DNA from 3 places in the Paenibacillus sp. UASWS1643 genome. Region 2 is predicted to be linked to each of the others. Evidence: riboswitches for the same ligand, from Rfam matches in the RefSeq annotation. Region 2 holds a riboswitch; each other region holds the start of a gene.

Region 1 (4,215 bases), on a different contig from region 2:
TACCCGCAAAACAAGGTGGATGCGATTATTCACGAATTACCGTCACATATACGCCCCTATTTCTTGTAATCGTGTGGATATAATCCGATGAAGAATTTCGATATCAAAACACTTTCTAAAAGAGCTATTTTTCATGATACAGTAATCTGCTTTAATGGGGAGTATATGTAGATCGACATAATTATGTAAATGCAAGTAGGCAAAAATAGCACAATCAGCAATATATAGATCAGAATATCCGTATATCTTCTATATATTGTAGTTGTGAAGAAACAAACGTAATGATGTAATACACAGATACCCAAAATCTTTTATGTATGAGTCATTGAATTATTGAATTTTACAAATTGGATTTTGAAAAAGAAGATAGTCGATATTTCGACATGAAGGGAGATACAGACATGATGCTGTTCGACACACATACACATCTGGATGCACCACAATTCGACGAGGACCGCGAGGACATGATTCAGCGTGCTGTGGATGCAGGAGTTGGTCGCATGATCAACATTGGTTTTAACCGGGAGACGATTCCAACCACAATGAAACTCGCTGAAACATATGACTTTATATATGCAGCTGTAGGGTGGCATCCCGTAGATGCGATCACAATGCAGGAGGGCGATTTGGAGTGGATTGCATCTTTATGCAAGCATGAAAAAGTGGTTGCGATCGGTGAGATTGGTTTGGATTATCACTGGGATACTTCACCAAAGGAAATACAGCATCGCGTATTACGACAACAAATTGCTTTGGCGCGTGAAGTAAACATGCCGATTGTCATCCATAATCGGGATGCACATGAGGATATCATAAGAATTTTGCGTGAAGAGAAAGCGGGTGAGGTTGGCGGTGTGATGCACTCGTTCTCGGGCAGCTGGGAAACAGCCAAAAGTTGTCTCGATATGGGCTTCCATCTCTCCTTCGGAGGACCGATCACATTCAAAAATGCAAAGCAGCCAAAAGAGGTGCTGGCAAAGGTTCCTATGGACCGGTTTTTCATTGAAACAGATGCTCCATATTTGACACCTCACCCTTATCGTGGAAAGCGAAATGAGACAGCGCATGTACGTCTGGTTGCAGAGGCAGCTGCGGAAATTAAAGGCATTTCGGTGGAGGAAATTGCTGCAATAACAACCAAAAATGCCATGGAACGATTTGGAATTCGTTAAAAAAACGAGCAAATGGGGCGAAAAAGGCAGGTAAGCGGAGGTAATTTGCCCTTTGATCCAAATAAATCAAGAATATTACAATATTTTAACCAAATATTCAGAAAAACGTACTTGATCAACGCTTTACAACATGCATCAAAACAGGATATCATCTTTTCAGTGAATTGTTGTGCGGAAAATTGGACAGATGTTCGGGGGATGAACAAAGGGACACTTTCCGATGAAACAACATTACTTTCATGAATCAGTCTCGCTGAGTCTCCGTTAACGGAGAGCGGGGGAACCAATAGGGCTTAAACATCGGTGTATTTGGCCGATGCGCAACGTTCGCTGACCCAAAAGCAGCGAAGGGAACTGCGAAGCCGTATTTGATTTCTTCTTTGGGTCTCGGGGTGAATTCAAGGGCGTCCGCCATGAGCGGGTGACCCAAGATAGGGCGGCTCTCTTTCGCCCGAACCCGACAGCTAACCTCGCAAGCGGAAAAAGAGAGGCAACCTCGTGCATGAATTTCCGATATTCAAAATCATTCGGAAGCCACGAAAGAGTTCCTCTTACACTCTTTCTTTGGCTTTTTTGTTTTTGAATAAAAGAAATATTGTCATCATACGGTAGGTATTCAGGAGGATGACATCATGTTGCGAAGATTGATTCATGGTGCAGAACCGGATTATGTTGGTCCAATCTGTGTTCTGTAGAAAATTTGGTATAGTCACGTCAAAGACATCATGCATTACTTTAGACGGCGAGGCTATGAAGGAGGACGGAGAAGTGGGCACATTCCAACCAGAAGAGACCCATGAGTCACGATCATCCAGTAAGTCTTTCGCGTTGCGGTGGAAGCATGAGAACATGCGTCAAATGGCATTGATCGCGATTTTCTCAATTGCGCTTACAATCATGATCTTGTTAGTCGTTTACGGTCAGGCCGGGAAACAAATTTCACTGGTTATTGATGGCAAAGCTCAGGTGGTAGAGACTCGTACAGGAATGCTTCAGGAAATGCTGGAGGAGCAGTCGATCACAGTCAGCCCTCACGATAAGGTATCCATGTCCATGAATGGAGCGATTACAGATGGAGACCGAATCGTTATTGAGCGGGCCGTTCCAGTTAACATTACGGCAGACGGAGACACCAAGACTCTGTATACAACGGATTCATCGGTAGAAGATGCAATTCAAAAATCAGGTATTCAAGTTGAAAGTAATGATAAAGTATATCCGGCGCTTGGAACTTCGATCAAAGCGGATATGAAGATTCGTGTAGTGCGCGTAACAAAGCGTACAGTGGATGTAGAACATCCGATCGCTTACAAAGTCATTAAAACGGCTGACCCTAGCTTGTACAAAGGAGATAACCGTGTCGTTGTGAACGGCAAAGAAGGCAAACTTGTACAGCACATCGAAAAGGTATTTCAGGATGGAGAATTGGTCTCCAAAAAAATGGTCGGCAAATCTGTCGCGAATAATCGTGTAGATAAAGTGATTGCTGTCGGCACCAAAGCAAAACCGGTCGTGAAAGAACCAGAGATTCAGACCGTATCAGCTCAGACTTCAACAACCAAAAAGGCTACAACAACGAACTCGAAGAAAACATCTGCCTCGGGCAGCAAAGTGATTACCGTATCCGGGACTTCTTTTAAATACTCCAAAGTACTTAAAAATGTATCCATGACTGCCTACTCTTCCGAAGAGCCTGGCATTGGAACTAAAACAGCTTCCGGTACTCGTGTAACGGAAGGACGCACCATTGCGGTTGATCCCAAAGTCATTCCAATTGGCTGGTGGGTATATATCGAAGGTCTGGGATTCCGTCGTGCGGAAGATACAGGCGGTGCCATTAAAGGCAACAAAATTGATGTGTATTATGACAGTGTGAAGCATGCCCTGAATTTTGGACGCAAGAAAGGCAAGACGGTCTACGTGATCGGTCCGGTGAAGCCGGAAGCGAACTAAAATCGTTTTACTTTGAAATGGGAATGCTATAAAATAGTTGCATGAATGATTCATGCGGAATATGCGGCGGAGGAGTCTGAATTTAGTCTCCCCCGCCGTTTGGCAGAGAAGAGGATATTCCTCTTCTTTTTGCGTTAGAAAGGAAGAAATGGAACATGATAAAAGAAGTCATTGTGGTGGAAGGCCGTGACGATACGGTAGCCATCCGTCGGGCCGTGGAAGCCGATACCATAGAAACAGGTGGATCAGCCATCAACCAACGCATTCTGAAGCGGATTGCGCTTGCTCAGGAGAGACGGGGAGTCATTGTACTGACAGATCCGGATCATGCTGGCGAGCGCATTCGTAAAATCATTGCGAATAAGGTGCCTGGCTGCAAACATGCTTTCATTCCGGAAGCCGATGCCACACGCAAAGGGGATATTGGGGTGGAGAATGCCTCACCGGAGGCGATCCGTCATGCTCTGGCACGCGTACATACTTCATACGAAGGCGCTCCTAGCCTGATCGATTGGGAGGACCTGATCGCGGCAGGACTTATTGTGCATCCGCAGGCTGCTGCACGTCGCATGGAGATGGGCAATCTGCTGGGTATCGGATATTGTAACGGTAAGCAGTTCCACAAACGTCTCGGTGTATTTCAGATTACACGGGAAGAGTTCTCTACAGCATTAGCGCAAATTGAACGTGAAGGATTGTGAGCATATGAAGGACATGGAAGAGACGATAGAAATTGCAACCCCCAAGCGAACCAAAGAAATTATTCAAAGACACGGATTCTCATTTAAGAAAAGTCTGGGTCAGAACTTTCTGATCGATCAAAATATACTGAACAAAATCGTTAATGCAGCCGATTTAGACGAGTCCAAGGGTGCACTGGAGATCGGTCCGGGTATTGGAGCCCTTACGGAACGACTCGCTCGGGTAGCTGGTCCTGTCACAGCCGTAGAGATTGATCAGCGCTTGATCCCAATCCTGGGAGAAGTGATGCAGCCTTATTCGAATGTACGTGTTCATCATGGGGACGTGCTGAAGCTTGATCTGGCTGAGTTGTTTAATACGGATTTTGCATCCGTGGACAAAGTCAGTG
Region 2 (4,215 bases):
ACCGGAACAACTCTTACGGATGCTACCATTGAAACGATCTACCCTGGTTACACTGGCTCCGGGTATGTTAACTTCAATGCGATGACTGGTTCAGCCATTCAATGGAACGCCATTAACAATACGATTACAGGCACCAAAAATGTAAAGTTTCGTTATGCGCTGGAAAGCGGCACTCGGAACCTCGACATTTTTGTGAACGGAACCAAAGTCATTAGCAACGAGCCCTTTCCGGCTACGGGAAGCTGGTCCACATGGGTTGAAAAAACAATACAGGTCCCCATGAACACGGGCACCAATACATTGAAAGTGGTCACTACCGGATCCGAAGGACCGAATATTGACAGCGTTAATGTTACCGCAGCACAATAAACGTTCCGTATGGCTAATGGAAGACATTTGCTGTACGTGCAGCTAAGCACTAAGTACTCAAATCTAAAGTTAATGTTATATCAAAAAATGCAAAAAAAGACTCCTTAAGCGTTAGCTTAAGGAGTCTTTTTATTAAATGCGGTCGAGAGGACTCGAACCTCCACGGGGGTTAGCCCACACGGACCTGAACCGTGCGCGTCTGCCAATTCCGCCACGACCGCATATTGTATCTCCGTGATCAATATCGGCGACAAGAATTAATATATCATGCGGAATCTATCATGTCAACACTGAAAATAATAACAATAATACCCGAACCAGACGTCCATGTCGATTCGGGTTTTACCTTTAACTATTAATAGCTTGGTTCATTAAAACGGAAGCATACTGCAAATTACAGCTTGGAAGGCCAGTTGCCATACCATGCGTAACCGCCTCTTCTTTCTTTATCAATATCACTTAATTTGTATTTAACTACCCCGTCACGACCAATAAAGATTGGTCTATCCGTTCCTATCTCATAGAAGCGTGCCCAAATTGGTGCAGCTTTGGAATCAGCGATAATTTTACTATCTCCATTAGCTCTTTCATATTTGTACCCCGTAATTTTCACCTTGTTAAACCAAGCCTCCGCTCCTTTAATGGATGCGGTAATTTTAGCGTTAGCAGGTCTGGTTTTCAGAAATTTAACAATCGTTACACTCTCTCCAGCTGTCAGCGATGGCACTTCGTAGATTCTTGCGCTCGCTGGTTTAAGGGAACTGGAATCATGTTGTTGTCCCCATGCTGTCAGCTTACCACCTGAAACGACTTGTGTATTCAAAATCGCCTCCACACCTTTGGCAACTGAATTTTTACTACGGTTAGCAAGTGTGCTGTCGATAAACGAGAAATCACCTTTGCGTGCTGCTACTTCATCCAGCATGATCATTACATTAATCATGGCATCATCATTGTAGGTAATGTGCTTGTGATATCCGGAGCTTTGGTAAACTTGTGGCCATCCGCCGTTTGAATACTGCATGTTGATCAAAAAGTTAATTCCTTTGATTGCAGCTGTGGAGTATCGCGGATCATTTGTCTTTTTAAATTCCTTCGCCAATCTTCTAATTTCTGAGTATGTAGCCTTGTTGTCTATCGTGGACTTCGCCCACTCTCCACTTGTCTGTTTATAATCTTTTCTCCAACCTCCATCCGGCAGCTGGTTCTTCAAAATATCAGAAATACTCGCTGTAGTACCCGATGCATCCGCGGCAGATACCGTCCCTACAGGAAGAACTGCCATTCCAACTGCTGAGAACACCATCGTACATGCCAGGACAAAAGTAATTATTTTCTTCGCTTTCAAATGCAACACTCTCCTATGTTCATTTTTATAAATCTTCCACTTCTACTTTACCTATGATATACGCCCCCAAACCTCCTTTATTTGTATTTATCGCATAATAAAATCAATTTTAATCCAATATGTGGATTGGATAATCAGATAATATGCAAAAAATCGATTTTTGTCAATATATGCAACTTAATGAATATAATCTCTCTAATTCTACATAACGGGATAGTCCTTTTAACTCATGACAAACCTATTTATTTATCCAAATTCGTCTTAAACGAATCATTAATGACGTTTTTGTCATGAATGATTCCCAAACTTGATCCCTTCTTTCATATAAAAACCTTAATTCCGCTAACATTGAGGTATTACGAAGGGTTTTAAATGGGTTTGACAATTACGCATTTATGCAATATAGTTTCAAATAGTTACAAAAACTTAATTATTCATTGCCGAGTTTCATGTTTGAAAACGGGGGAACCAATTTGGGTGAATTATTCTTATACATAGGAAATATAGGGAACCTTCTACCGAACCCTTAGCTAACTCCGTAGGCATCGAAGGGAGAACATTGATTTTGAAAAAACTGATTATCTCCATTTTTGGAGCAGCTGTATTATTTACATCCGGGGCAACAAGCACAGAGGCAAGCAGTATCAACTCCGTAGTGAACAACATGACAGGTATACCTTACAAATGGGGTGGCACGACTGTAGCCGGCTTCGACTGTTCTGGTTTTATGAGATATCTTTTCAACAAATACAGCATTGAATTGCCACGTACTTCACAGCAGCAAGCCAAAGCAGGTACGCCTGTATCGAAAAGCAACATTCGCACAGGTGATCTGGTGTTCTTCAATACGATGGGCAAAGGCATTTCACATACAGGTGTATATATCGGCGGCGGACAATTCGCTCATGCCTCCAGCAGTAAAGGTGTAAGCATCACGAAGTTATCGAATCCATACTTCAATGATCGTTACGTAACAGCACGTCGGGTAACTGGACAGTTTATGTATGATAAAATGTTAGGTAAAATGTAATTCACATACAAAAAGGCATCGGTTATTAACCGGATGCCTTTTTTGTACTTAAAAAGTATGTTGTATTGCTTTTAATGCAGCGCCTTCTGCACTCGCATCGCACCCTGAGACAGGGCATGTCCGCCTCCAACAGCTCCGGCCACGGCTACGGTCTCCATAATTTCCTGATCTGTTGCTCCCTTGGCACGGGCTTCTTCTACATGGTAGAAGGTACATACCTCATTGTTGGCAAACAATCCAATACCAAGCGCAATTAGCTGTTTTGTCTTTGCATCAATCACGCCAGGTTGGAAACATTCTCCGGTAAACTCATGATATGACTTCACCACACCTGGCAGTACATCGCTTAATGCTCCAATCTGATCCTTGTAGGCATGAACTTTATCATTCATCAATGTCATGGCTCGTAGCACACCCTCTCGGCTATAGTTACAGATCTTCCTCACTGTACCTATCTTCTCTCCCGAGTGAGTCAATTATGCCAAGAAATCATGGTAATTCCAAACATTTAAACGCTCATCGTCCCTGCTCAATTATAAGCGATTGCTACTCACCAAGTGGACTCTGGCGAGGCTCGCTGAACAGCTGATATTTGTAACTGCGATCCAGCTTAACTACACGTCGATTCTGACGCCGGATAAGGACCTGCTCGCCATCCCAGGCAACAACAATCCCGGTTACATCGTTAGATTCCAGCTCGTCCCGTACTACTCTTACTTTCTCACCTGACAGACGCAGGGCGTCCAGTTCTGTATCACTGATCATCTTCATGGCTCCTATATTCCAAATTTATTTACAAAAAGAGACCTAAATGAAATGTCATTTAGGTCTCACGTGACTGTATTGGACTGTCATGTCATTCGAAATTATGTCCCGACTGAAAGTTACCGCTGCGCGTGCTCTTTGCTGTCGTTCTTCTCGAACCAAAAATCAAGCACTTTGGCGGACATCACACGTTCTTCAAGGTACTCCACTTGATGCGGTGTAAATTGTTCTTTCCAAGAGAAGGACAACTCTTCGCACAAGCCTACAATCGTCAGTAATTCTGACCAGGCAACATAGCGTTTGTACCAGAAAAATTGAGGATGTTCAATCATATAGGGATAAAGGTCATCGAATTCCGTATGTTTACAATCCAGGGCACGTTCAAAATGAACTTTCGATTCCGCCAGCTTATCATTAAAGAATTGTTCTGTTGCCGGTTGGTTCCCCATGGTGTTGCCTCCTCTCCCTAACATAACCCCATTATAAATGAAATTAGCGGCCATGCAAAGGCATAGTTCAAAAAATAGGCCCTATTCCTTTAAAATGTCACATTTCGTTATCGTCAAATTGTACCGTCCCATCGTTCAGGGAACGAATGCGTACCAAGGCTTCCACCGGAATACCCTGTTCACGAATCGTTCGTGCCCCTGCCTGGAAACATTTTTCTACCACAACGCCGAATCCGACGAGTTCCGCACCGGAA
Region 3 (4,215 bases), on a different contig from region 2:
AGATCTTGGCGCTGAACTTGTGATTGAGGATATGGGCTTCGACGGTCTTCTGCCTTCATTGCAGAGCGGGCGTGTTGATCTGGTAATTTCAGGTATGACGCCGACGGATGAGCGGAAGAAAAGTATCGATTTTTCCGACACCTATTATAAATCAAAACAAGTGATTATGGTTCGCAATGTGGATAAAGACAAATATCCAACCATGGCAGAACTTGAAAATGCGAAAATTGGCGTTCAGAAAGGCTCCATTCAGGAAACAATCGGACAAGGTATTCCAGGAGCGAAGCTTACTGCGCTTGATAAAATCTCGGATATCGTGCTTCAACTGCAAACAAAACGCATTGACGCGGCAATCGTTGAAGATACCGTTGCTGCAGGTTATCTGGACGATATCATTGGACTTGCTGCTGCTGTTCCGGACGAAGAGCAAGCAGAAGCGGCAATCGGGATTCGCAAAGGTAATACCGAGCTGCTAGCTGCAGTAAATGGAACACTGGAGCGATTGAAAAGTGAAGATAAAATCAATCAGATGGTGACGGACGCCAGCCTCTTGATGGCGGATAAAGCGAACAAATCACAAAATATTTTCCAAGTATTCTGGGAATATAAAAGTTTCTATGCTACAGGTGTAGGATACACACTTCTGTTGTCTGCACTTGGGGTTATCTTCGGGGTAATTATTGGATTGATCATCTGTTTGTTCCGTTTGCATGACGCTGCAATCTTGCGCTGGATCGGTACTGCTTACGTTGAAGTGATCCGTGGCACACCGATGCTGGTACAATTGATGATTATTTACTATGGTTTTTCCCTGAGCTTTGGCATTAACTTCACTGCACTTCAGGCAGGTATCATTACACTTTCAATCAATAGTGGTGCCTATCTGGCGGAGATTTTCCGTGCGGGCATCCAAGGTGTGGATCGTGGTCAGTTGGAGGCAGCGCGTTCATTAGGTATGGGAAGAGGCGCCGCGATGCGTTATATCATATTGCCACAAGCCTTCAAAGCCGTATTACCAGCGATCGGTAATGAATTCATAACTATCATTAAAGAATCCTCCATTATCTCTGTTATCGGTATGGTGGATATTATGTATCAGGCAAGTGTAGTCAAAAACATTACGTACCAAGGATTGAGTCCATTTTTGATTGCAGCAGCCATCTACTTTGTAATGACGTTCATTTTGTCCAAGCTGCTGGGACGACTGGAAAGGAAGTTGAGTGCAAGTGATAGACGTTAGACAATTACACAAATCTTATGGTAATAACGATGTGCTTAAGGGCATTAACGTGACGATTGGCAAAGGTGAGGTCGTCGTAGTCATCGGCCCTTCCGGTTCAGGTAAAAGTACATTCTTGCGTTGTCTGAACCTGTTGGAACAGCCTACCTCGGGTGAGATTGATTTTGAAGGCGTGTCAATCACTGATCCGAAGCACAACATTAATGCAACTCGGGAAAAAATGGGCATGGTGTTCCAGCATTTCAACCTGTTCCCACACAAAACGGTACAGCAAAACATCACGATTGCTCCGATTAAAGTGAAGAAACAATCCACTCAGGAAGCGGAAAAAATTGCTGCTGATTTGCTTAACACCGTGGGCTTGTACGATAAAAAAGATACATTCCCGAATCAGCTGTCCGGTGGACAGAAGCAGCGGATCGCCATTGCAAGAGCATTGGCCATGCAGCCGCATGTGATGCTGTTTGACGAGCCTACTTCGGCACTGGACCCCGAGATGGTCGGTGAAGTGCTGGATGTCATGAAACGTCTTGCAGAAGGCGGGATGACGATGGTCATTGTAACGCATGAGATGGGTTTTGCACGTGAAGTAGGAGACCGGATCCTGTTCATGGACGGCGGGGTTATTGTAGAAGAGGGAACACCAGATGAGGTGTTTGGAGCACCGAAAAATTCACGTACACGTGATTTTCTTGCGAAAGTACTCTAAACGAAGTGATCAAATAGCGTTACTGACTTCGAGTCGGTAACGCTATTTTTTATGCGCATTAATCACTTAAAGATTCGAAATGTAACTTTTCTGTTACCAAATATAAAGAAGTCGGTTCGCCTAAATTTTCTGAATTATCCAGTATTCTTACAGTTGATGACATGCTAAAAACCATTTGGTAAGAATTACTACAAGTTCAGGTTACAAAGTTGTGATATATTGAACTCTGCCGAAACTTCCGGACAGGGAGTGCGGGGGATGTAACGATGCAGATTGTGCAGGGGGGAGATCTACAGCACACTGCTTGGGGTGAATTAGGGGTACATAACGATTCCAATGTAATGAAGAACCTATAGGGTGGGCTCCTCATCCGAATCCGACAACTAACTTCGCAGGCACAATGAGGGAGGAAGACCATGATTAACAAGAAACGTATAGCCAAAACAGCAGTAGCATTATTGACAATAGCAATGCTAATTCAAGCCGTTCCGGCTCACGCCGATTCAGTTCATGTGGCCAAAGAAGGGGATACCTTCTACACCTTATCAAAACAATATGGAGTAGCAATGAACACGTTGGTTAAAGCAAACAACGACATTTCACCTTACAACATTTATGGTGGTTTGAAAATTACGATTCCCGGTAAGGCAAACAATGTAGCTGCCGCGGCGACGGAGAGCAAGACCCATGCCAAAACGGTTACCACAGCAAGCTTGGACGTTAATGCAGATAACAAAGTGGTTCAGGCCTGGGGTAAAACATTCGATTACAGCAAAGCTGTGAACGTAAAAGCAACGGCTTACTCTGCAGATCCGTCTGAAAATGGAGGCTGGGGTGCAGTCGATTATTTCGGAAATGACCTTGAACTGGGTACGATTGCAGTTGATCCAAGTGTAATTCCACTCGGAACCAAAGTACTGGTAACTGGTCACAGCCATCCAGGATTGCCAAAGCAGGCTTTTGTAGCCACAGCGCGTGATGTGGGCGGTGCAATCAAGGGTCATCGGATTGATATCTTTATCCCGGGTAGCAAACAGTCCGTAAGCACATTTGGTTTCCAGGATATCGAGCTGTATATTCTTAAGTAGAAAGTAAATTACATCTAACGAATTCAAACAGGGTGTCTGCCAGTCGCTAACTTGCGATTGAACAGCACCCTTTTAATATTTTCATGATTTCCTAACACGGTTATTCTATTCTTTCGCCTTCGGTAATCCCAGCATTTCGTCCAAGGTGACGAGTTCATATCCGCGCTTTCGCAATTCCTCAATGATTTCAGGCAAAGCCTCAATCGTGCCGTTCAGGTTTGATCCTACACCGCCTCCAGCATGTTGCAGAACGATGGAGCCGGGTTTTACGGCAGACAGGATGTTATCTTTCACCTGTTCCTTTGATAGGCCTTTCCAGTCCAGGGAGTCTACGTTCCAGTTCACAATGCTATAGTGTTGTTTGGCAGCCCATCTCAGCTGTTCTTCATTAATGTCTCCATAAGGTGGCCGAATCATCTTGGGTGTATATCCCGCCAAACGTCGAATAATATCTCCGGTATGTAAAATTTGTTTGCGAAAGGCATTCATCGACAGCTTACTGAATTCAGGATGATTGTAGCTGTGATTACCAACCATATGCCCTTCCTTAACGATGCGTTTCACCAGATCCGGATGTTTCTCAGCACGACTACCCACGATGAAGAATGTAGCTCTGACATTGTATTTCTTCAATACATCCAGCACTTGTGGAGTAAACCGTGGATCAGGTACATCATCAAAAGTGAGTGCAACCTTCTTGGTTGAAGGACCATTCGTTTTGAACGTATCGGCATATTTTTGACGTAACTGTCCCAATGTCAGTTGTTCTTCTTCCGCAGAATCCGAACCTGATACTGATTCACTTGACGGGCTTGAAACATCCCGTGATGAAACTGGAGCATGATATCCCCCGAGAAAAATAACGATAATCATCAGCATAATGAGGCGTACACGCATAATAACGGCCTCCTTTTCCAAAATGACGTTCTCCTTGGTATGCCCGGGGGTCTCATAAAATATGCGTAGTGTGAGAAGTTTCATTGCGGATTTAGCTTATGACAGCCATAATTCCTCCATATAAAACATATAGAAAAGGATAGGTGGATAGGATATGAGTACATATGATTTGAAATCCATACGTTTACAGGTGATTGAAGCAGGAGAGGATAAGGTTTTTCTCGTTACCGGAGGAAAGGCGCATATTGGTGCCGTAGCCACGTTCTACGTGGATCATGAGC

What was found. A riboswitch is a leader RNA that binds a small molecule or an ion and turns the genes downstream of it on or off. The one in region 2 is predicted to bind cyclic di-AMP.
Region 1: another riboswitch for cyclic di-AMP. It lies ahead of FE296_RS02705 (resuscitation-promoting factor); the one in region 2 lies ahead of FE296_RS10670 (C40 family peptidase).
Region 3: another riboswitch for cyclic di-AMP. It lies ahead of FE296_RS25185 (3D domain-containing protein); the one in region 2 lies ahead of FE296_RS10670 (C40 family peptidase).

Annotation. Positions count from the first base shown of each region.
Region 1 covers NZ_VXKZ01000089.1:50,054-54,268, reverse strand. The annotation lists gene FE296_RS02715 (HD domain-containing protein) at 1-69, shown strand, start outside; gene FE296_RS02710 (TatD family hydrolase) at 402-1,172, shown strand; cyclic di-AMP (ydaO/yuaA leader) riboswitch at 1,414-1,667, shown strand; gene FE296_RS02705 (resuscitation-promoting factor) at 1,941-3,125, shown strand; gene rnmV (ribonuclease M5) at 3,281-3,826, shown strand; gene rsmA (16S rRNA (adenine(1518)-N(6)/adenine(1519)-N(6))-dimethyltransferase RsmA) at 3,831-4,215, shown strand, end outside.
Region 2 covers NZ_VXKZ01000103.1:179,695-183,909, forward strand. The annotation lists gene xynC (glucuronoarabinoxylan endo-1,4-beta-xylanase XynC) at 1-369, shown strand, start outside; tRNA gene FE296_RS10660 (tRNA-Leu) at 507-590, opposite strand; gene pelA (pectate lyase) at 764-1,717, opposite strand; cyclic di-AMP (ydaO/yuaA leader) riboswitch at 2,146-2,277, shown strand; gene FE296_RS10670 (C40 family peptidase) at 2,283-2,747, shown strand; gene FE296_RS10675 (carboxymuconolactone decarboxylase family protein) at 2,819-3,148, opposite strand; gene FE296_RS10680 (hypothetical protein) at 3,294-3,512, opposite strand; gene FE296_RS10685 (hypothetical protein) at 3,632-3,961, opposite strand; gene FE296_RS10690 (xanthine phosphoribosyltransferase) at 4,059-4,215, opposite strand, start outside.
Region 3 covers NZ_VXKZ01000115.1:120,137-124,351, forward strand. The annotation lists gene FE296_RS25175 (ABC transporter substrate-binding protein/permease) at 1-1,240, shown strand, start outside; gene FE296_RS25180 (amino acid ABC transporter ATP-binding protein) at 1,227-1,949, shown strand; cyclic di-AMP (ydaO/yuaA leader) riboswitch at 2,167-2,363, shown strand; gene FE296_RS25185 (3D domain-containing protein) at 2,366-3,037, shown strand; gene FE296_RS25190 (polysaccharide deacetylase family protein) at 3,143-3,934, opposite strand; gene lpdD (prenylated flavin chaperone LpdD) at 4,089-4,215, shown strand, end outside.